Regions from separate parts of the Candidatus Thiodiazotropha sp. CDECU1 genome, predicted to be linked through region 2. Evidence: predicted binding sites of a transcription regulator. Region 2 holds the regulator's gene; the other holds the start of a gene.
The links. Region 2 encodes FNR, which switches genes on or off when oxygen is low (the NO sensors DNR and NnrR bind a similar motif). Its sites were predicted from a motif close to TTGATNTANATCAA; they were not measured.
Positions count from the first base shown of each region.

Region 1: the regulator FNR is predicted to act here: its motif matches at 5,686-5,699, upstream of R2K28_RS06645 (TatD family nuclease-associated radical SAM protein).

Region 1 is NZ_OY734020.1:1,463,926-1,474,688, forward strand. Features, by position in the region: gene R2K28_RS06625 (TonB-dependent receptor plug domain-containing protein) at 1-1,936, opposite strand, end outside; gene R2K28_RS06630 (U32 family peptidase) at 2,186-3,085, opposite strand; gene ubiU (ubiquinone anaerobic biosynthesis protein UbiU) at 3,088-4,083, opposite strand; gene R2K28_RS06640 (TIGR01212 family radical SAM protein) at 4,100-5,017, opposite strand; gene R2K28_RS06645 (TatD family nuclease-associated radical SAM protein) at 5,027-5,626, opposite strand; gene R2K28_RS06650 (HDOD domain-containing protein) at 5,800-7,260, opposite strand; gene R2K28_RS06655 (YebC/PmpR family DNA-binding transcriptional regulator) at 7,499-8,245, shown strand; gene ruvC (crossover junction endodeoxyribonuclease RuvC) at 8,246-8,740, shown strand; gene ruvA (Holliday junction branch migration protein RuvA) at 8,805-9,413, shown strand; gene ruvB (Holliday junction branch migration DNA helicase RuvB) at 9,454-10,500, shown strand.
Region 2 is NZ_OY734020.1:3,510,310-3,521,072, reverse strand. Features, by position in the region: gene R2K28_RS16035 (ABC transporter ATP-binding protein) at 1-783, shown strand, start outside; gene R2K28_RS16030 (DsrE family protein) at 823-1,179, opposite strand; gene R2K28_RS16025 (nuclear transport factor 2 family protein) at 1,314-1,781, shown strand; gene R2K28_RS16020 (ketose-bisphosphate aldolase) at 1,812-2,990, opposite strand; gene R2K28_RS16015 (hypothetical protein) at 3,328-3,525, shown strand; gene R2K28_RS16010 (ribonuclease H) at 3,593-3,781, opposite strand; gene R2K28_RS16005 (lytic transglycosylase) at 3,924-5,609, opposite strand; gene R2K28_RS16000 (class I SAM-dependent methyltransferase) at 5,800-6,582, shown strand; gene rnhA (ribonuclease HI) at 6,557-6,997, shown strand; gene dnaQ (DNA polymerase III subunit epsilon) at 6,997-7,698, shown strand; gene fnr (fumarate/nitrate reduction transcriptional regulator Fnr) at 7,695-8,453, opposite strand; gene R2K28_RS15980 (sulfur globule family protein) at 8,622-8,996, opposite strand; gene R2K28_RS15975 (CTP synthase) at 9,346-10,763, shown strand, end outside.

The sequences.
Region 1 (10,763 bases), 2.0 Mb from region 2:
AGCTGTGGCTGGCAATAAGGCTGAATGTTCTTTTCGGGATCTTCTCGGCGGCATTTTCACGAAAACTGGGAACGCCATCCTTGATCCTTTTTAATTCGTTGCCACTAATATCCAGATAACTGAGACCCATATATATCAAGTCTCTGTTTGTCGGACGAAAGTCGATCTCAAATTCGATACCTTTAATTTCAACTTCGCCGAAGTTTGTATAGGTAAACGCACCACGTTGATATAGGCGGTTCAGTTGATCCAGTACTTCGAGAGCTAATTCATCCGTGATGCCTCGATCAGGATCAGCAATATCAAAGTGAATGTATTGATCGATAATATTGGAATATTTCTCATGAAATAGGCATAAATCAAAGTTGACTCCATACTCTGTGAAGTTTCCAAAATATCCAAGTTCAACGCGTTCTATCTGTTGTGGGTCGAGCTCTTCAGTGTTTATAACCCAGGTGTTAAGTTCGTCATCCTGTGAGCCAAGATATACGGAGAGATGAGCATTGTCCTCATAGATGGTCGGCATGCGAAAGGCTCTGGAGCCGCTTATTCTGAAGGTGCTCGTAGGTGATAAGTGATAGTTAACGCCCAATCTAGGAGAGAAGACATTGTCTTTACCCTCAAACTTCTCAAGCATGCCTCCGGCATTGATAACCGTGGAAGGGGAAGCATAAAATTCAGCATTCAGAAACAATCTGTAAAGATCTCTTGAGATTGGTTCATCCTCCTGGAGCAGAAAATAGCTTTCACCACGATCGTGTCTTGCACCAACTCCCCAGGCAACTCTCAAGTTGTCTATTGGTTCTGAGGTGTGCTCGAATTCCAGATCATAACGATGGGATTTCAGTCCGATCCATGAAAAAAGCATAGGTGAGTCGGTTAGGTTCAAGGCGCTTAACAATGCATCAAAATCGTAAACGCCACCAGATAGCGCGGCGGCGAAGAGATCTGCTCTGATCGATTCATCAAAACCTTGCAAATCATCGAGGGAATTGATCTGATCAGACAGGCGTGGCAGGTGATTCAGGTCATCGACAGAGTAGTAGTTGTGATAGAATTGCAGGCTTACCTTGCTTTTTTCAGATAATACTCGATTCCACTCGATGAACTGATAGTTGTACTGATTGTCGAGCTCGCGTTCCGTCTGTAGCAGGCTAGGCAGGCCTTCATCATAATTACCGTAAGCAGCACCTACGGTGGTACGAATCGAATTGTTTATATCGATATTATAGTCACTGTCCAGCTTAAGCCACTTGGCTCGTGATGAGTCGTCCCTATTGTCGAAACCTTCACCCTCTTTGTAACTCGTCGAAAGCCGGTAATCCAATTTGCCGACACTGTCTGAATAGGCCGCCTCCACATATCGGGTTTTTTCATATCCTGTTGTGACCGATAGCATCGTACCGGGAAGATCGGCTGGGTGTTCGGTTACAATATTGATGACACCTGCATAGGAGTTCGAACCGTAAGCCGCGGCATTCGGACCGCGGATGACCTCGATGCGCAGTATTTCATCCAGGCTTAAATATATTTCAGTCCAAGGGATGCCGCCAAACAGGGGATCGTATATTGACCTTCCGTCAATTAGAACCTGCATGTCTCTGGCATATTCATCCGCATGCCCATGGTAGCTGACTGTAGTACTGGTGCCCGAAAAAAAACCGACCGTGAATCCGGGGACCAACCTGAGCAGATCTGGCAGGTTCAAAGCAGCGCTGGCCTGAATCATTTTTCGGTCTATGACAGTCATTGCGGTCGGGGTATCGGATTGTGCCTGAGAAAGTCTGGACGCCGAGAGTACGACCGGTAAATCATCATAGAAATAGCTTTCAGTGAAAGCCAGGTTGTCATCACTACTGTTGGCGGTGCTATAAAAGATGACAAATATCAATCCAAACGGGATCAGTTGAAATTTGCGGTATATAGAATGAGACATACGCGAACCTTGTGATGTATGAAAATTCTTAGCAATTCAGAGGTTTTGTCAGCCAGTTCGCATAGGTTGCGAAGTAGCGTCCCCCGACTTCTGTTGTCTTCATTGATTATGATACACCACACGCGTGTGGGCGTTATATCCCTATGCGGGAGATAATCCGGATACACCTGCAAGGTCAGCTGACCAGCACCAGCGTTTGGAGTTATGGGTAAACCTCAGGATGGCGGTTTGCAGGTATGATTTTGAGATTTAGTCGGGGGAATTAAATTCATCTTGGCCGCTCGTTCCGTGCCAATATCCGTTACATGCCCCGAGTGGCATATATCTACTGAGATCAGTCAGGCTTTCATGATTAATGGCGTTGTGGAAGGCGACCACAATTTTTTCAGTAAATCTGGATTGCGGGCTAATCCTCAGAACATCGACCTCTAACTGCTTGAGTAAAGGTAGCTCAGTGAGTAGATTGCAGGTCTTTGCCGAAACGGTCTGGATGCCGTTTAATGCAAGAAAGGGCTCATTCTCCTGAGTGGAAAGCAAACGACCATCGGGATAGTCGATACATTTGTATTGGCAATCATCTTTCGGAAGATTGTGGGAGCGAGCGGTAAAACATCTGGCCGATAGGGTCAATGGCATACGTCCATAGGAGAAGACTTCGGTTTCGACCCCGTCTGCTCGAATCGAGTGGATCTGTTGCAGTGTCCGATTTGAGAGTTCTACCGGTAGTACCCAGCGTTTCAGTCCCTTCGATGCCAATAGATTGAGCGTCGCCGCATTATAGATGTTGACGCTGGGACCGGTTACAAAAGGGAGCCCTTTTTTACTCATGATCTGAACAGCACCGATATCGTTGGCCTCGATCATGAAACGCCCGTTGTCACATAGTCTTCTGAGGGTCTTGAGTTCCGACTCCGCCTCAATCAAGGCAAGCGAAGAGAGTACAATCTCCTTATCGCTTTGTTCGCTCAATTTATTCGCCAGGTCGAGCCAGTCACTGCTGCTAAGACTGCGTCTTTTGGAGCAGACAGTCTCACCCAGATAGATGATATCCACCGGCATTTGTGCGACTTGGTCATAGAAATCAAATAGTGTATCCCTCGACCAATAATACAGTACCGGGCCGAGTGAGAGTTTCGGATTCATACGCATCTTTATTGCCAAGGCCGGTAGTATGGGCCCAATGTTGTACTCGCCCCTTCCGAGACCCGGTCGAGAATATCGTTCCAAGCAGAAGTTGCTTCGAACCTGTCGGGATCCTGCAAACAGTGGTCTATCGCTTCACGCCAGACTTTGGTCACCTGAGCCACATACGCCGGGGTACGCTGGCGGCCCTCGATCTTGATTGCCTTGATGCCGGAATGTAACAGCTCCGGAAGCAGTGCCAGGGTATTCAGTGAGGTGGGTTCCTCAATGGCGTAGTAGGTGTTGTCGCCTACTGCAAACCTTCCCTTGCAGATCGTCGGATAACCGGCTGTTTCATGCTTTTGGTATCGGTCAGTCAATAGACCACCCAGGCGTGACTCCAGACCCCTCGGCGTCTCCCGGTATTCAACGAACTGAGCCGGTGAACAGGCGCCGTGGGTGTTGGGTGATTCACCTGTGACATAGGATGAGAGGATGCAGCGTCCTTCCACCATCACACACAGGCTGCCGAAGCCGAAGACTTCTATTTCAACCGGGGTATTTTCTACCACATGCTTTACCTGGCTGAGTGACAGTACACGTGGCAACACTGCGCGTTTGATGCCGAATGATTCGTGATAGAAGGCGAGCGCCTCATAGTTGGTGCTCGATGCCTGCACCGAGAGATGCAGGTTGAGGTCGGGCCAGTGCCGGCTGGCATAGTCCAGTACGCCTATGTCAGCGCAGATCAGAGCATCAACCGACAACCCAGCGGCGCTGTCCACTGCTTTACGCCAGCGTTCCCAGCCGTCAGGCCGAGGGTAGGTGTTGATCGCCATGAAAACACGTTTGCCACGGGATTTGGCATAGGCGATACCCTCCCGTGCGCGTTTTTCATTGAAATTCAATCCGGGAAAATGGCGCGCATTGGTATCGTTGCGCAGACCGAAGTAGACTGCGTCCGCGCCACCATCCACGGCAGCCTTCAGCGAGGGTAGGTTACCTGCAGGACAAACCAGTTCCATAATCATTCATACCCGTTCAGGCGACCTGTCGGCACGCTGCGCGTCGTCGATGCAGTTCGGTGGTTATAGCATTCAGGACAAGCCATTTCCTGGCACACCAGAGAGGGGCCAGCAGGATTGCTTCTGCAGCGGTGCCGGTAAGACGGTGCCAGACCACGTTCGAGGGGGTCTGTTCCACCAGGTCCGCTGCAATATTGACATAGGCCTCAAGGGTGAGAGGCTGATACTCTCCCTGACGCCAGGCATTGGCCAGCTGGGTTCCTTTGACGACATGCAGGGGGTGGAGTTTCAATCCGTCCGTGCCCAGCTCCAATACCCTGTGCAGTGTTTCTGTGACATGATATGCAGTCTCCCCGGGGAGCCCGGCGATCAGGTGGGTGCAGACCTTGAGTCCTCGGTCTCTTGTGCGATAGACGCTATCGGCATATTCGGCGAATCCGTGTCCCCGGTTGACCTTTGCCAGGGTTTCGTCGAAGGCTGATTGCAGACCGAGTTCCAGCCACACCTCATAGCCCTGGTCCTGATAACCCGCCAGCAGATCGATGACCCCATCCGGCAGGCAGTCTGGACGGGTGCCGATGGAGAGACCGATGACATCCTCATCAGCCAATGCCTCGTCATACAGGGCAGACAGGTGCTCAATTTCATCATAGGTATTGGTATAGGCCTGGAAATAGGCAAGATACTTACGCGCACCGGTGCGTTTGCGGATCACCCGCCGGCCCGATGCCAACTGTTCCTTGATGGGCCTGGGTTGGCGTCCGTTTGGGCTGAATGAGACGTTATTGCAGAAAGTGCAGCCACCGAGTCCCTTGCTGCCATCCCGGTTGGGGCAGGTGAATGCAGCATCGAGTGCGATTTTATGCACACGCTCACCATGACGTTTCAGCAGGTATTGTCCAAATGTGGGTACTTGTTCCGACAGGGTTGTCATTGCGATCCGCTAACCGACCTCGTTCAGGATACGCCGCCGGAAATTTACCTGCATCGATTTTGCTATCACTTCGCATTCGGCTATGTCGACTCCCTCCAGGCCATCGATTGCTGTAGCTGTTACATCGGCAACATATTCCGGGGCCCGGCGCAGAAATTCCAGCATCGCCTCATAGGAGCCAGGCAGATTTGGTCTGCAGTGGAGGTCATAGATCTCCTTGTTCTGGGCATTCAACGAGATCGATAGTGCATCCACGCACTCCCCGAGATCGGGCAGGGTGTCATGTTTGTGTATCAAGTTGCACAGGCCATCGGTGTTCAGGCGCACCCGGCCACCCTGCTGTTTGATATATCTGGCTACCTCGAGGAGCAGATTTAATCTCAGAGTAGGTTCACCATAGCCGCAAAATACCACCTCGTCATAACGGGCCGGGTCATCAATCGAGGCAATAATCTCTTCTGCTGTAGGGCGATGATCAAAGGTGAGGTCATATCCTTTTACTTTCATGTCACCGTAGGTCTTTGGACAAAACTCACACTCCAATGTGCAGCGATCAGTAATACTGAGATAGAGGTTGTTGCCAATTTGATAACTTATCTGCTGTTGCACTTTCTACCCTGGGCATATAAATAGGAAGTGACATCCTAGCGTTTGAAGTGGCTGAAACAATGACTTTGGTCAAAGCAATCGGGCTGGGAAATCGATTGTCACTAAGTGTGACATTTGTGCAGGGCAATCAATCAGCAGCTTCTTATGATAACAGGGGCTGGCATCGAATCCTGTCAGGGAGCGATCGATTGCACCGTTTTCTGGCAGATTACCTTGAAATTATCGTATTGCTGGCGAGTCACACCAGGACCACTGATGCCGTTATCGGCATAGAAGAGCCCCACGGGTTTGCCCCGGATAAAGACCGACATGGAGACGAATCCGCTGTTGTTGATCTGTTCCAAGGCGGATTGCGGAATCATCGGAAGGTATTTCTCCGCATTATCTTTGTGCAGTGAGATTGCTTGTGGTTTGTTCATTAAGGTTTTGAATAAATTGGGTTTATTCATATTCATCATGAAGCCTTTCAGGGAGAGTTGCTGTTCCGACTCCACCACGAACCGAGCCCTGAGGGCGCTTTTGTCCGGGCTGAGCATGGCAAACATTGCCCGGCTTAAACCCAGCTCTTCATGCATCTGTTGTAAGGCGTTGTTGAGCAACTCCTGTAACGGATTGGCACGCTTCTTGGGTGGGGGTTGAGCGGGCTCTGGCCTGGTCTCTTTGGGCGCTTGTGGTGTCGGTTTCGCAGCGGCTGGAGTCTCGGAGGTATGAGTCACCTTCGGCTGGGCCGCATCGGCTCGATCTGTAACATCCACTGCCTGGGTCTGCTGGGGTTCCGTATCCGCCGGGATGAGATAGAAGGCTGGCAAGGGTAGGGGCAGCCCGCACAGATCCCGTGCCGCTTTCGATGACAGGCGGTGCAGATAGGCAGTGGCATCATCATGGGATATATCAAGAAACTCCGCCAACAACTCTATATCAGTAGCCAATTTGCCGCGATACCAGCCTAAACAGCTCTCTCTGGCCAGCACGGAGGCCAGTATCACGGAGAGAGGCTTTGGCTGGTAACTGTTGGAGGCCCCCTGGGAATCTTGAATAAGTTCCGGCAGCTGCCAGGTTAGACTCAACTCCGCACTGAGCTCTTCCAGGGTGACACCCAGTGTCTCCCGCGCCACGCTCTCGCGGGCGGCTCCTTGGCTGATTTTAGTGTGGATCGCCCGCATCTGATCCGGTGCCATTGCCCATAAGGCCATCTCCCCAATGTCGTGGAGCATTGCTGCGGTATAGAGTGAATCGGCCTCCTGCCACCCCCGTCGCTCAGCAATGCTGCGGGCGTAAATGGCGGCATGGGCAGCGCGGCTGTAGCAATCGATCAAACCGCGCCTGGGTGGACCTTTGAGTTTTCCCTCGAGAGATGGCAGGGTCCGACTCGCACGTTCAATGGCATCCATACCCAGTAGGGGTATGGCCAGGGATATCTTGGTGACGGGCTCTTTCGGCGGGCTCGGCAGGTTGTTCAGCTGCTGCATGAGATGCAGGCTGAAACCGGGGTCCCGGGAGATGACTTCTGATAACCTGCTATGGTTGACACTCGATTGTTGCAGCAGGTCCTTGACCTGAGTCAGGGTCCTTTGCATGACAAAGAGTGGCTCAGCAGAGAGCATGCGGGTCCATTCTTGGACAGTCTGGGTCATCGGGGACTGCTCATTGAAACGATAATTGTTGCCAAATCAGTTTTGCCTTTGCGTACCACCCGGAGGCAACAGGCGCCGGTTCCCTAAGCTGAAACGGACGCCTGTTTGATACCATCGAATTGTACTCAACAGATCGGCATTTTACAGTGAATCTTAAGCTGTCATTATTCCTCTGTTTCTGCGAGATCGGGTGGATGCTAAAATGCGATATTTGAATTTACAGTTTTGAGAGGTTTGTATGGCAGGACACAGTAAGTGGGCCAATATCAAGCATAAGAAAGCCGCCAATGACAAAAAGCGCGGAAAGATTTGGACCAAACTGATACGGGAGATTACCGTGGCTGCCCGCATAGGAGGGGGTGAAATCAATGCCAATCCGCGTCTGCGGCTGGCTGTTGACAAAGGGCTTGGTGCAAATATGCCCAAGGATACCATTGAACGTGCCATCAAGCGGGGTGCGGGAGGCGCCGAGGGAGATAACTATGACGAGATCCGTTATGAAGGCTATGGTCCGGGCGGTACGGCGGTCATGGTCGACTGTATGACCGATAATCGTAATCGTACCGCCTCCGAGGTGCGCCACGCTTTCAGCAAGTTGGGGGGTAATTTGGGTACAGATGGCTCTGTCTCCTACCTGTTCAACAAGCAGGGAATGATCAGTTACAACCCGGGCGTCGATGAGGATGCCTTGATGGAGGCGGCCCTGGAGGCGGGTGCCGAGGATGTGGTCAGCAACGATGATGGTTCAGTCGATGTCATAGCAAGTCCCGAGGATTTCTCCCAAGTCAAGGATGCCCTGGTTGCCGCCGGTTTGAATCCCGATACCGATGAAATCACCTATAATGCCTCAACCAACGCAGCCCTTGATCAGAACGATGCGGAGAAGCTGCTGCGAATGGTCGACATGCTGGAGGACCTGGACGACGTGCAGAACGTCTACACCAATGCCGAGATTTCCGATGAGATCTTGGATGCCATTGATTGAATGCGCATCATCGGCATCGATCCCGGCTCGCGTCTCACAGGTTATGGCCTGATCGACTCCGACGGCATGCATTCGGTCTATCTGTCCCACGGTGTAATAAAACTGAGCGGTGAACCCCTGCCTCCCAGGCTCGGGGAGATATTCGCCTCGATAACTGCTTTGATTCATGAACACAGGCCGGATGTGATGGCCATCGAACAGGTCTTCGTCGCCAAGAATCCCTCCTCAGCCCTCAAACTGGGGCAGGCCAGAGGCGCAGCCATCTGTGCAGCGGTACATGGGGGATTGAGTGTGGCTGAATATACCCCCACCCTTATCAAAAAGGCGGTGGTGGGTACGGGGCGCGCAGATAAGGCGCAGATTCAGCATATGGTGCAGATGATCTTGGGACTGGGTGAGAAACCTCAGTCTGATGCCGCGGATGCCTTGGCAGTGGCCCTGAGCCATGCCCACACCCATACCACCCTTATGCACCAGTCCGGCCGCGGAAAATGAGGATCACAGTGTCCCATCCATGTAATAATCACGGCTTGAATCGTCAACCGGATAACAACCCAGGATGATAGGCCGTTTAAAGGGGGAGCTTGTGCACAAGCAGGCGCCCCACCTCCTGATCGATGTCAATGGTGTGGGCTATGAGCTTGAAGCGCCGCTCTCGACATTCTTTACCCTGCCGGAGTCCGGCCAGGGGGTAATCCTTTTCACTCATCTTGCGATACGCGAGGATGCCCATGTCCTGTATGCCTTCGCCACAGAATCGGAGCGGGCCCTGTTTCGCAGCCTGCTGAAGGTCAGTGGTGTCGGAGCCAAGATGGCGTTGGCGATACTCTCCGGCATGAGTGCCGAGGAGTTCAGTCGCTGCGTGGAGGTCGAGGATGTGGCGTCACTGGTACGCTTGCCGGGAATCGGCCGCAAGACGGCACAGCGACTGATTGTGGAAATGCGTGACAGATTGGCTAAGCTGGACGATTTGACGCCGGCTCTCGCTCCGCAGCAAAGCACTCAGGCCAAAAGCCGCGGTGGCGCTACAACCGATGCCGTGGCCGCACTGGTGGCCCTGGGCTATAAACCTCAGGAGGCCGGCAGTATGGTTAAGGCAGTGGCGGAGGACGGGATGGACAGCGAGGCCCTGATACGGGCTGCACTGCAAAGCGCGGTGCAGCAATAGTGGGGCTGTTGAGCGTGGATAATTCTGACCGGATCGGGCAATGAATAGCGAACCCAGACTGATCAATGGCGATGCCACAGGCGAAGACGCCGCCCTGGACCGGGCAATCCGGCCCAAGCGCTTGCGTGACTATGTAGGGCAGCCCGCAGTTTGCGAGCAGATGGAGATCTTCATCCCGGCGGCCAAGGCGCGGGGCGAGGCCCTGGATCACGTCCTGATCTTCGGTCCTCCCGGGTTGGGTAAGACCACCTTGGCCCATATCATCGCCAATGAGATGGAGGTCAATCTGCGGCAGACCTCAGGTCCGGTGCTGGAAAAGCCGGGGGATCTGGCGGCGTTGCTGACCAACCTGGAACCCCATGATGTGCTATTTGTGGATGAGATCCATCGTCTGAGCCCGGTGGTGGAGGAGGTGCTCTACCCGGCAATGGAGGATTTTCAGCTCGATATCATGATCGGTGAAGGGCCGGCCGCCCGTTCGATCAAGCTGGAACTGCCGCCCTTTACCCTGGTTGGGGCCACCACCCGCGCCGGTCTTCTGACCTCTCCTCTGAGGGACCGCTTCGGTATCGTGCAGCGGTTGGAGTTCTATAACAGCAAGGATCTGGCCCGGATAGTCACCCGTTCAGCGGAGATACTCAACATCGGTATGGATGCGGATGGGGCCGCAGAGATCGCGCGCCGCTCCAGGGGTACGCCGAGGATTGCCAACCGGCTGCTGAGGCGGGTGCGCGACTACGCCCAGGTCAAACAGGATGGCCATGTCAGCCAGGCGGTCGCCGACAGCGCCTTGGGCATGCTCAAGGTCGATGGCAACGGTTTTGACAATATGGATCGGCGTCTGTTGCTGGCAGTCATCGAAAAGTTCGAAGGCGGGCCTGTGGGGGTCGATAATCTGGCTGCGGCGATCGGTGAAGAGAAGGGTACCATCGAGGATGTCCTGGAGCCCTTTCTGATCCAGCAGGGATTTCTGATGCGCACACCACGGGGCAGAGTGGCGACCCAGGCTGCCTATCTGCACTTTGGTTTGTCACCGAAACCGGGCGAACACGTGCCGACAGAGGATGATCTGTTCCGTGAGGAGTAGGTGACAGAGGGTCTCTTCCTGAATTCGGATAATCTGGCCCCTCTGCTCTCTTCGAGCCCGATCAGTTTTACTCCAGCTTGAGTTCACGGCTCGCCAGCATGGATGTCAAATTCTGAGAGCTTCAACCAGGCCATTCCGGGAACTCCTCTCAAATCACACACTCATAGATTGGGATTCATGCAGGGGATTGTGTATTTTCACTACCATCGGTATACGAAGCTAAGTATGATTACTCGATTATTTGTATGCCACATCATGATGTT
Region 2 (10,763 bases):
TTCCAGGATTTTGCCCTCTATCCCCATCTCAGCGTCAGGGACAACGTCGCCTTCGGGCTACGCGGGGGCAGTGGTAAGTCGCAACGACAGCGGGTTAAGGAGTTGCTGGCACTGGTCGGCCTCAACGGTCTTGAGGAGAAATATCCCCACCAGCTTTCAGGCGGTCAGCAGCAGCGCATTGCATTGATCCGCGCCATGGCGCCGCGGCCGGAGATACTGCTGCTGGATGAACCCTTCTCCGGACTCGACGTGGAGTTGCGGGAGCAGTTGGCTGGCGAGGTACGTGAGATTCTGAAAAGAGAGGGGGTGACCGCAATCCTGGTAACCCATGACCAACTGGAGGCGTTCGCCCTGGCCGATATCATCGGTGTGCTGGGTAGCGGACGTTTGCGTCAATGGGATAGCGGTTACAACATCTACCATAAACCGGCGGATCGATTCGTGGCGGAGTTTATCGGCAAGGGCTCGATGATCCCTGGACGGGTGTTGGAGGATGGGCGTATCGATTCCGTGCTCGGGATCATGTGCGCCGATCTCAAGCAGCAACACCAGGCGGGGGATTCAGTTGAACTGTTGCTGCGACCCGACGATATCATTCATGATGATCAGAGTGATTATAAGCTGAAGATCGTCGGCAAGGTTTTTCAAGGCGCTGAGTATCTCTATACCCTCTCCCTGGATGATGGCACCGAGCTGTTATGCTTGGTGCAGAGTCACCACGATCATGGGATAGGGGAGAGACTCGGGGTTCGACTGGCAGTGGAACACGTGGTGGCGTTATAGAATCCCAGGTCACACACATCGTCAATCGACCACTGGTAATCAAAAGGTGATGGAACTGCCCCCGACCATGTGTTCCAGAATCGAGGCAAGGCCACGAGGTTGTATGAACGCCTGTCTAAGCAAGGGTTTGCCTTCACTGTCTTGTGGCAGGGAACAGACGGTGTCACAGGCTGAACAGACAAAGATCTTGCCATCCAGTTCGACAAAGTTCTCCATCAGACTTGCCAGGGCCGGAAAGCCTTTCTGACTGATACCCTCACAGCTGCCCTGGTAGGCCCAGTGGCTGCCGTCACCCACAAGGAAAAGTTGCGTATCGAGATCCATGGCCATGGCGGTACATGCGGCCGAGAAGGCTAACGTGGCCCGTTTACCACCATCTTCTGCACCGGAACTCAATACAACCACATAGTTATTGATATTTGATAGATGAGTGAACGATGCAATATTGTTGAATTATGAATAATGAAATGGTGAATTATTCACACAGACTTGTCTACATACTTGGATTCACGTTTTCTGGAGAAACCACGATGCAAGAAAAACCACCTGTTCCACCTTTTGATCAAGAGCGCGCCACGCAGAAGGTTCGCATGGCGGAAGATGCCTGGAACACCCGTGACCCTGAGCGTGTCGTGCTTGTCTATACAGAGGATACGCAGTGGCGAAACCGGGCAGAATTTCCCCATGGCAGAGAACAGGTGAGGGAATTTCTACAGCGCAAGTGGGCGCGTGAATTGGACTATCGGCTGATCAAGGAGCTTTGGACATTTGGGGCAAACCGTATCGCCGTGCGCTTCGCCTACGAATGCCACGACGACTCGGGCCAGTGGTATCGCAGCTATGGCAACGAAAACTGGGAGTTCAATGCACAAGGATTTATGCAGCGACGATTCGCCAGCATCAATGATCTGCCAATAAAGGAATCGGACCGTCTCTTTCATTGGCCGCTGGGGCGGCGACCGGATGATCACCCCGGACTTAGTGAACTGGGACTCTGAAACAGGCTTTTGGGAAAATTGGGATGCTAACTATTCAATCCATGCGTAATCGATGCTGATACGTTCCCCGGCAACCGGGCGGAAAAGCTGATCGGCGAAGGCGACATGGTCCGCATGGTCACGGTAGCTGTCTATCACCGCCGGGTGGCAGAACTGCACCAGCCAGGTGTAGCGGTAGGCGGCATCTGTCTTGACCGCGCTGCCGGTAGCGACCTCACGCACCCCGGGTATTTTTGACAGCACATCCCGGCCTTTGGCCATCATCTCTATGACACCCTCATCATCCAGTCCATTGACGTTGTAGACGATGAGATGCTCCACCGGAAGCCAGGGTGTGCATTGGGTCAGCACTTCGGTAGCGCGCCCGGTAGAACCCCAGAGCCGAATACAACGCTCGGCTTCCTCACTGACAGCAGCTTGTACACCCCGGGTCAGTTGGGTAAACGCGTTATTCTCTGTTGCCTCGACATTTTTCCGAATGGCGGCGCCTGCCGCATCGGCCAGCGCGGTATAGTAGTTGATTTTAACCACGCCGTTGGTGATCAATTGTCGGTACTGGTCTTCGGATAGGCCGGTTCCACCATGGATCACTAAAGGTAGGCCCAACGCCTCGTTGATATCCCGTAAACGCTGGAAATCGAGCTTCGCTTCGCCCCGCATACGACCATGCACTGTACCTATGGAGACTGCGAGGAAATCGATACCCGTAGTCTCAACGAAATGGATGGCCTGGTCCGTTGTCGTGTAGCTGACCTTTCCCGGGTGTCGTTCTGCATCCTCACCCTCGACGCCTGGGACATAACCCAGTTCACCCTCCACAGGCACTCCGCACCCGTGAGCCATCTCGACCACCGAGCGGGTAGTACGGATGTTATCGTCCAGGGACCTGTGAGAAGCATCCACCATCACCCCATTGCAGCCATGGTTGATGGCGTTCATGGCAGACTGCAAGCTCTCTCCATGGTCCAGATGGATCGCGACCGGTACCGAGGCGTTGCGCGCCGCCTTCTCAACCGCGGACAGTAAAAGCTCAAAATCGAAATACTCAAAATGGGATTCGGCCAGGCTTAGGATGACCGGTGAAGCACAGCGTTCGGCGGCATCCAGTATACCTTCCAGGAAATCGAGGTTGACCAGGTCAAAGGCCCCGACTGCATAGCCGTTCCCATAGGCATGGTGCAGCATCTCTCGCATGTTGACCAAAGGCATAAAGTTATCTCCCCTATATTGCTTCAGTCCCTTATCGACATTTTGGTTTGTTATTCTTGTTCATCATCAACGCATGGTATGCAGTATATCGCTGGCAGGTGCGATGATCTGCGGGTTGACTGGTGCCGATACTAACATCGTGATTGGCGGCGATGCCATGCGAAATCTATGGGTTCAGGCGGTTTATGATCTCAATCAGAAGATGATCAGCATCGGATAGCAGAAAGTCGTCGCTGACCTCCGGTTGCCACCAATAGATAAAAACTAATAACTTGGTTGGTGTAATCTAATATGCAAATCACCAGAGTGCTTCTACAATTAGGACAGGAATCACAGAGTGGCATGGGATCAAATCGTCCCCTACGCAGAATCAGCCCGGGAGAGAAGAGTGACAACCAGTGAATTGACGAGATCGATTCAAAAGCGTCTTGCCACGCTACCGAATTGGCTGCGGCAGTTGACGGCAGTCAGTTTTCTGTTCTTCCTTGCGAAGGGAATGCTTTGGCTAGGTGTTGCAGCCTGGATTATCCTTTGACACGCCTGACCGCCGCCGCCGCTGTCTCGTCGGTGGCGGATGAAAGTTCGAACGGAATCAGGTTATTTCAGCAATTGAACAAACGATCGATGGCATCCAGCCCCTCTTGGACGATCTCGTCCAGGTCTTCCGGATCGTCATCGTGCTCGTAGGCGAGCATTGAATAGCTGGCCAGTGATTTCAGCCCCATGGCAATCTTTTCCACATCTGCCAGATTCAGTTCAACACCTTCTCTTAAATGACATTCATCACTCATTGAACCCGCCTCAAAAAATACTACTAATCTTGTGGATACTCGAATAGGGACAGTAGGCTGTCAATTAATTAGGCCTGTTTATTGATGTAGGTCAATCAGGGGTCGCTGTCACAAGGTTTGGGGATGGCCCGGCCGGATATCCTTAGAGGGTCTGTTCTGTCACGTCGACATAGAGTTTAAGTCTTTGACCAGGCTGGAGATATTTACTATCAAGCGTATTCCAGCGTTTGAGGTCGGCAACAGACACCTTGAAACGCTGAGCGATACGGGATAGAGAGTCACCGCGTCTGACTCGATAGTGCAGCCTGCTCTGGGTACCCGATGGCTGAAGATTGAGAAGGGAGAGTTCGGAAGATTGGGCTTTCTTTACCCATATCACAAGTTTTTGCCCCGGTTTTAGGGGGTCCCCCGGGGCCATTCCATTCCATGCCGCGAGTTTTCGATGATTGACTGAGTGGGCCTTGGCAATCTTCCACAAACTATCCCCCGGCTTCACGATATAGCTTCGTTTGTTGCCACTCCGGGATCTGTTCTGGATTGCCGCCTTGCGTTGCCCGGCGCTGAAGGTGTATTGACTGAGGCCTTTACTGGAGACTGGGATCAACAGGTGCTTCCCTGCACGGATTCTGTTGCCCTTGAGTTTGTTTATCTGTCTCAGGACTTTAGTGGTGGTGCCATGTTTTCTGGCGATGACGCTCAGTGCATCACCCTGTTTGATCTTATAGCGTTTCCATGTCAGTCGCTCTTCCACGGGCAGTGCCGCCAGCTTTTCGAGAAAGGTTTCAACCTTGTCCAGCGGCAGACTGAGTTTGTGGGGGCCATCCGGATCGGTAGCCCATCGATTCAGGCCGGGGTTGAGGAGATAGAGATCCTGAATGGACAACTCCGCCATCTCTGCCGCCAGGGCGAGATCGAGCTGAGATTGAATGTCGACGGTGGTGAAATAGGGTTCATCAGCGATGGGTGTCAGGGTGATCGCATAGTACTGGGGATTTCTGAAAATCTCAGCCAACGCCAGCAAGCGGGGCACATAGGCGCTGGTCTCGTCAGGTAATTTCAGGGACCAGTAATCGGTTGGCTTGCCACGTTTTTTATTGCGTCTAATCGCACTGCGAACCGTTCCAGCCCCAGAGTTGTAGGCGGCAAGCGCCAGTTCCCAGTCATTGTCGAACTGCCGGCTGAGGGACTGCAGATAGTCCAATGCGGCATGGGTAGACGCCACGATGTCCCTGCGTCCGTCATACCACCAGTTCTGCTTCAAGCCAAAATAGCGGCCGGTGGAGGGGATAAACTGCCACATACCGGCAGCGCGGCCCGGTGAGTAGGCAAATGGCCGATAGGCGCTCTCAACGGCTGGCAACAGAGCAATCTCACTGGGGATATCCCGCTTTTCAATCTCCTGCATAATAAAATGGAGATAGGGTTGGGAGCGTTCCTGGATACGCTGAATATACCCCGGATTCTTGCTGTACCAGTTCAATTCCCGCTCGATTCTGGAATTGTGGGGAAAGGTCAGTCGATAACCATCCAACATCCGGCTCCAGAGATCGGCAGGCTTTTCCGGGAGTGTCAGTTCTGTGACAGTAGTCTGCAACTCCTCGGCCACATCCGGCAGCCGCTCACTTGTGATGGCACTCTCTTGTGCGCTCGGCTGTGTCTGCAGCGTTTGCGTCACAGCCGGGGTGAGTTCTACTTGCTGCAGCGCACTTGTAGCGCCGCCGTTGGGCAGGCTTTGACAGGCAGCGAGGAGACAGATGGCGAATAGGTTCATAATACGCAGGGGAATCTTGAAATACCGCATCGAATTGTTAAGGCTTGTTGTAGGCATACTCTATATCGGAGGAAAATAGTATCAGAGCCGCGTATCATTTCCATGGCTGGTGCTCCATATTGCGTGGTAACCCGTAGCTGACTGCCATTCGGGCATACCTCCTGATAACCTGATGCCTCTATTGAGGCGTACCGGACTGCACAGATTACCTGACAGTAGTGTCGGTAGCAAAGTAGATACCTTAACAATGAGAGACAATAAGTCGTTGAATTTGGGATCTTGTCAGCAGAAACAACTACAAAACTGGTTTGCGAGTGATTTGGGCAGGCTATTGGCTGAGCAGGAGGCAGAGTGTCTGGATTCCCGGGTTGCCACCCTGTTTGGCTACCATGTGGTGCAGCTGGGGCTCCCCTATGACAATCAGGATTTACTCAAGCAGAGTCCGGCCCGCAACCGGGTTGTCATGGGGATCGGGGGGGATAGCTCGGGGGTAGGTCTGCGAGCCCAAAGCCATCGCCTGCCCTTTGCCAGCGACAGTGTGGATGGGATGGTGTTGCCCCATACCCTCGATTTTGCTGCCGATCCCCATCAAGTCCTGCGGGAGGTGGAACGTGTGTTGATCCCTCAGGGTAAGGTGCTGCTGAGTGGTTTCAATCCCTGGAGTCAATGGGGCCTGTGGCGTCTGTTGCACCTGCGTTCCACCTCTGTTCCCTGGTGCGGGCACTTCTTCAGCGGGAAGCGGATCCAGGACTGGTTCTCATTGCTTGGCTTTGAGTTGGAAGAGGTGGTCTATCTTCACTACCGACCCCCGGTATCCCACCTGCCCATTATGCAGAGACTCGCCTTCATGGAGGGGATTGGGGAAAAGATCTATCCAAGGCTTGCTGGTGTATATGTCATACTCGCGGTCAAGCGGGAGGTTATCGTGACACCGCTGCGCTCAAAATGGCGGGTGAAAAAACGGGTCCTGCCCACCGCAGCAGAACCCACGATGAGAAATTCAGATGGCTCAAGTTGTAGAAATATATAGTGATGGCGCCTGTCGCGGGAATCCCGGCCCCGGGGGCTGGGGGGTTTTCTTACGCTATGGCCGACATGAAAAACAGCTGTTCGGCGGTGAGCCTGAGACCACCAACAACCGCATGGAGTTGTTGGCCGTCATCCGGGGTTTGCAGAGCCTGACGAAGAAAAGCCGGGTGAGGGTGACCACCGATTCCCAGTATGTCAAAAATGGCATCACCCAATGGATCCACAATTGGAAACGGAATGGTTGGAAAACGACGGCCAGAAAACCGGTCAAGAATGCGGATCTGTGGCAGATGCTGGATGCGGAGGTGAAACGCCATCAGGTAGAGTGGGCCTGGGTCAAAGGTCACTCCGGCCATCCGGAGAATGAGCTGGCGGATGATCTGGCCAACCGGGGGATCGAGGAAATTTTGAACTGATGCGACAAATAGTACTGGACACGGAAACCACGGGACTGGAACCGGAGCAGGGCCACAGGATCATCGAAATCGGTTGTGTGGAGATGGTTGATCGCAGGTTGACCGGAAATAACTTCCATCAATATCTGCAGCCAGATCGGGAGATCGATTTCGCAGCCATAGAGGTGCACGGCATCACCAACGAGTTTCTGGAGGATAAGCCCAGGTTTGGCGATGTGGCGCAGGACTTCATCGATTATGTGAGTGGGGCGGAGCTGATCATCCATAATGCCCCCTTCGATGTTGGTTTTCTCGACCATGAATTAGGTCTTATGCAGAGCCTTGCGAGAATCGATGGACTCTGCGCAGTCACCGATACCCTGGTGATGGCGAAAAAGATGCACCCGGGCCAGAGAAACAGCCTTGACGCCCTGTGCAAACGCTACGATATCGATAATTCTCACAGAGAGTTGCATGGCGCGCTTCTGGATGCCGAGATACTGGCCGATGTCTACCTGATGATGACAGGAGGGCAGGCTTCACTGGTATTGGATGGTGTCGCCACCGATGAATTTGGCGATAACTCAGCTGACACTATCCAACGTTTGCCGTCGAACAGGCCGGCGTTGAAGGTCGTTCATGCAAATCAGCAGGAACTCGAAGCCCATCAGTTGCAGTTGGATGCCATGGGTGAGTCTTGTGTCTGGTTAAAAAAGCATTAGATTCGGGACTGAGTCGACTTAGCCCGGTCTGTACCCTGGACGATCTCGTACAGGCGGGGGATGTCCAGCAGTTGCACATGCTTTCTCTCCACCTGCAGCAGGCTCTCGTCCTGGAAGCGGGTGAACAATCGGCTGACTGTCTCTACCGCAAGCCCCAAATAGTTGCCGATTTCGTGGCGTGACATACTGAGAAAAAAATCACTGGCTGAGAATCCGCGCTGTTTGAAACGTTCGGAAAAGCTGAGCAGGAAGGTGGCGAGCCTCTCCTCTGCACTCTTTTTGCCCAGCAGGGTCAGCATCTCTGTCTCCTGGCCGATCTCGCGGCTGAGCAGGCGATACATCTGATGCTGCAGGCTCGGCATGATGGAACTCAGGGATTCCAGTTGAGAGAAGGGGATCTCGCAGACAGCGGTGGTCTCAAGGGCGATTGCAGAGCAGTTATGGTTGTCGTCCTGAATGGCGTCCAAACCAATCAGTTCCCCCGGCAGGTGAAACCCAAGTACCTGTTCACCGCCATCTTCATTGGGTGAATAGGTTTTGACCGAGCCACTGGTGATGACTCTGAGGCTATGGAACTTGTCGCCACCCCGATAGAGATGATCACCGCGATGATAGGGGCGACCTCGCTTGATAATGGAGTCCAGGCGTTCTATGTCTTCAGGGGTGAGTCCCATGGGGAGGCAAAGGGTCGAAAGACTGCAGTTTTTGCAGGCGACCTTGATATTTTCAAATGAAACAACTTTTCTATTCGTCAAGGAACCGCTCCAACTCAAGGTGCACTCTTTTAGGGATTTCTCCCCTCCTATTTTTCCAGATGTTCTTGATCCGGATCAAGTAATTTTAGGATTTTTATTATCTTAGATCATATCCAATAAAAAAAGTCGGCCATGTGGCCGACTTTTTTAGTGCTCCTGGCTGATCGCTTATTTAGCGGGTGCAGCAGGCGCAGCCGGGGCTGCAGGTGGGTAGCCATAAGGTGCAGCACCACCGTATGGGGCGCCATACGGGGCACCACCATAGCCATACGGGGCACCACCATAGCCATATGGCGCGCCATAGCCGTAAGGACCGTAACCACCGTAGTCGCGATAGTAGTTATTGCCACGGCCATAGCCGGAACCACGCCCACTGCCACTCATACCAAAGCTGAAGTCGCCGGAACCATCGCCCCAGCCGTCGCCCCAGCCATCGTTGTTCCAGCCACGGTTACCATAGCCGGGACCGCCCCACCATGCTGATGCGGTTGTGGAGACAGCAACGAGAGCAGCGACGCTCAGGACCTTAGCAAATTTAATCATGCTTTCTTCCTCATATAATTAAGATTGATTTTTTATTGACTACTTTTTCTAATGGAAACAAGTAGTTGGTCGTTACGCATTGATAAATGGTTAGTGGCTAATATCAAGAATCCTTGTTCTGTTCGGCTTAGTCACACCGAGTAACAGCCAACTGGTCTCTGTGGTTGTTATTGCGAAAATCGCCAATCGATTATAGACCCTAGGGCGCTTAAATAAAATGTCCTTATGAGACTATTGCAAGAGTTATGTCGCATTAGCTCACTATTAATGCGATTGAGAGAGGCGGTCTGATCTGTTACTGTTTCCTTCCGTCCGTTTTCCCTTTTCCAGCGCATTAACTAGAAGCTTCATGACTAGATTTATATTCATTACGGGCGGTGTTGTCTCCTCCCTTGGTAAAGGAATCGCATCCGCTTCCCTGGCTGCACTGCTCGAGGCCCGCGGGCTCGATGTCACCATGATCAAGCTCGATCCCTACATCAACGTTGATCCGGGTACCATGAGTCCATTCCAGCATGGCGAGGTTTTCGTTACCGATGACGGGGCCGAGACCGACCTCGATCTTGGGCACTATGAGCGTTTCATCCGCAGTACCATGGGGCGGAACAATAACTTCACTACCGGCCAGATCTACGACAGCGTGATTCGTAAGGAGCGCAAGGGAGAGTATCTGGGAGGTACTGTGCAGGTGATTCCCCATATCACCAATCAGATCAAAGAGAGTGTCTTGCTGGGTGCTGATGATAAGGATATCTGCCTGGTGGAGATCGGTGGCACGGTGGGTGACATCGAGTCACTGCCCTTTCTGGAGGCGATCCGTCAGATGGGTGTGGAGTTGGGGCCGCAACGGGTGATGTTCATGCATCTGACTCTGGTGCCCTATATCAAGGCATCCGGCGAGATTAAGACCAAGCCGACACAGCACTCGGTCAAAGAGTTGCGCTCCATCGGTATCCAACCCGATATTCTGGTGTGCCGTTCCGAGCGGCCCCTGCCTGAAACCGAACGCAAAAAGATTGCGCTTTTCACCAATGTACCGGAAAAGGCGGTTATATCCGCAGTAGACGCAGACTCTATCTATCGTATTCCAGTGCTGCTGCATGCCCAGGAGATGGACGAACTGGTCAATCAGCGTTTCAACCTGGACCTGCCACCGGCAGACCTGTCTGAATGGGAGGCGTTCCTGGAGGGTCTCGATAACCTGGCCGAAGAGGTCAAGATCGCCATGGTGGGGAAATATGTGCATCTTACGGAGGCCTATAAATCCCTCTCTGAAGCCTTGGTACATGCTGGAGTCCATACCGGCAACCGGGTGGTGATTCACTATGTTGATTCGGAACAGCTGGAGAAGAGCGGGCTTGATAGCCTGGAGGGGATGGATGCCATCCTGGTGCCCGGCGGTTTCGGTAATCGTGGTGTTGAGGGCAAGATTGCGGCAGTTCAATATGCCCGTGAAAATGGCATTCCCTATCTGGGGATCTGTCTCGGGATGCAGGTTGCAGTGATTGAGTTTGCCCGTCATGTGGCCGGGTTGGAGGGTGCCCACAGTACCGAGTTCAAGCGCGACACACCACACCCGGTCATCGGGCTGATCACTGAGTGGTTGAATGCGGACGGCAAGGTTGAGAAACGTACCGAGGAGTCGGATCTGGGTGGAACCATGCGCCTGGGTGGGCAGCAGTGTCGTCTGGAGTCCGATAGCAAGCCCTACCAGCTGTATGGCGAGGAGATCATCACCGAGCGCCATCGCCACCGTTACGAGTTCAA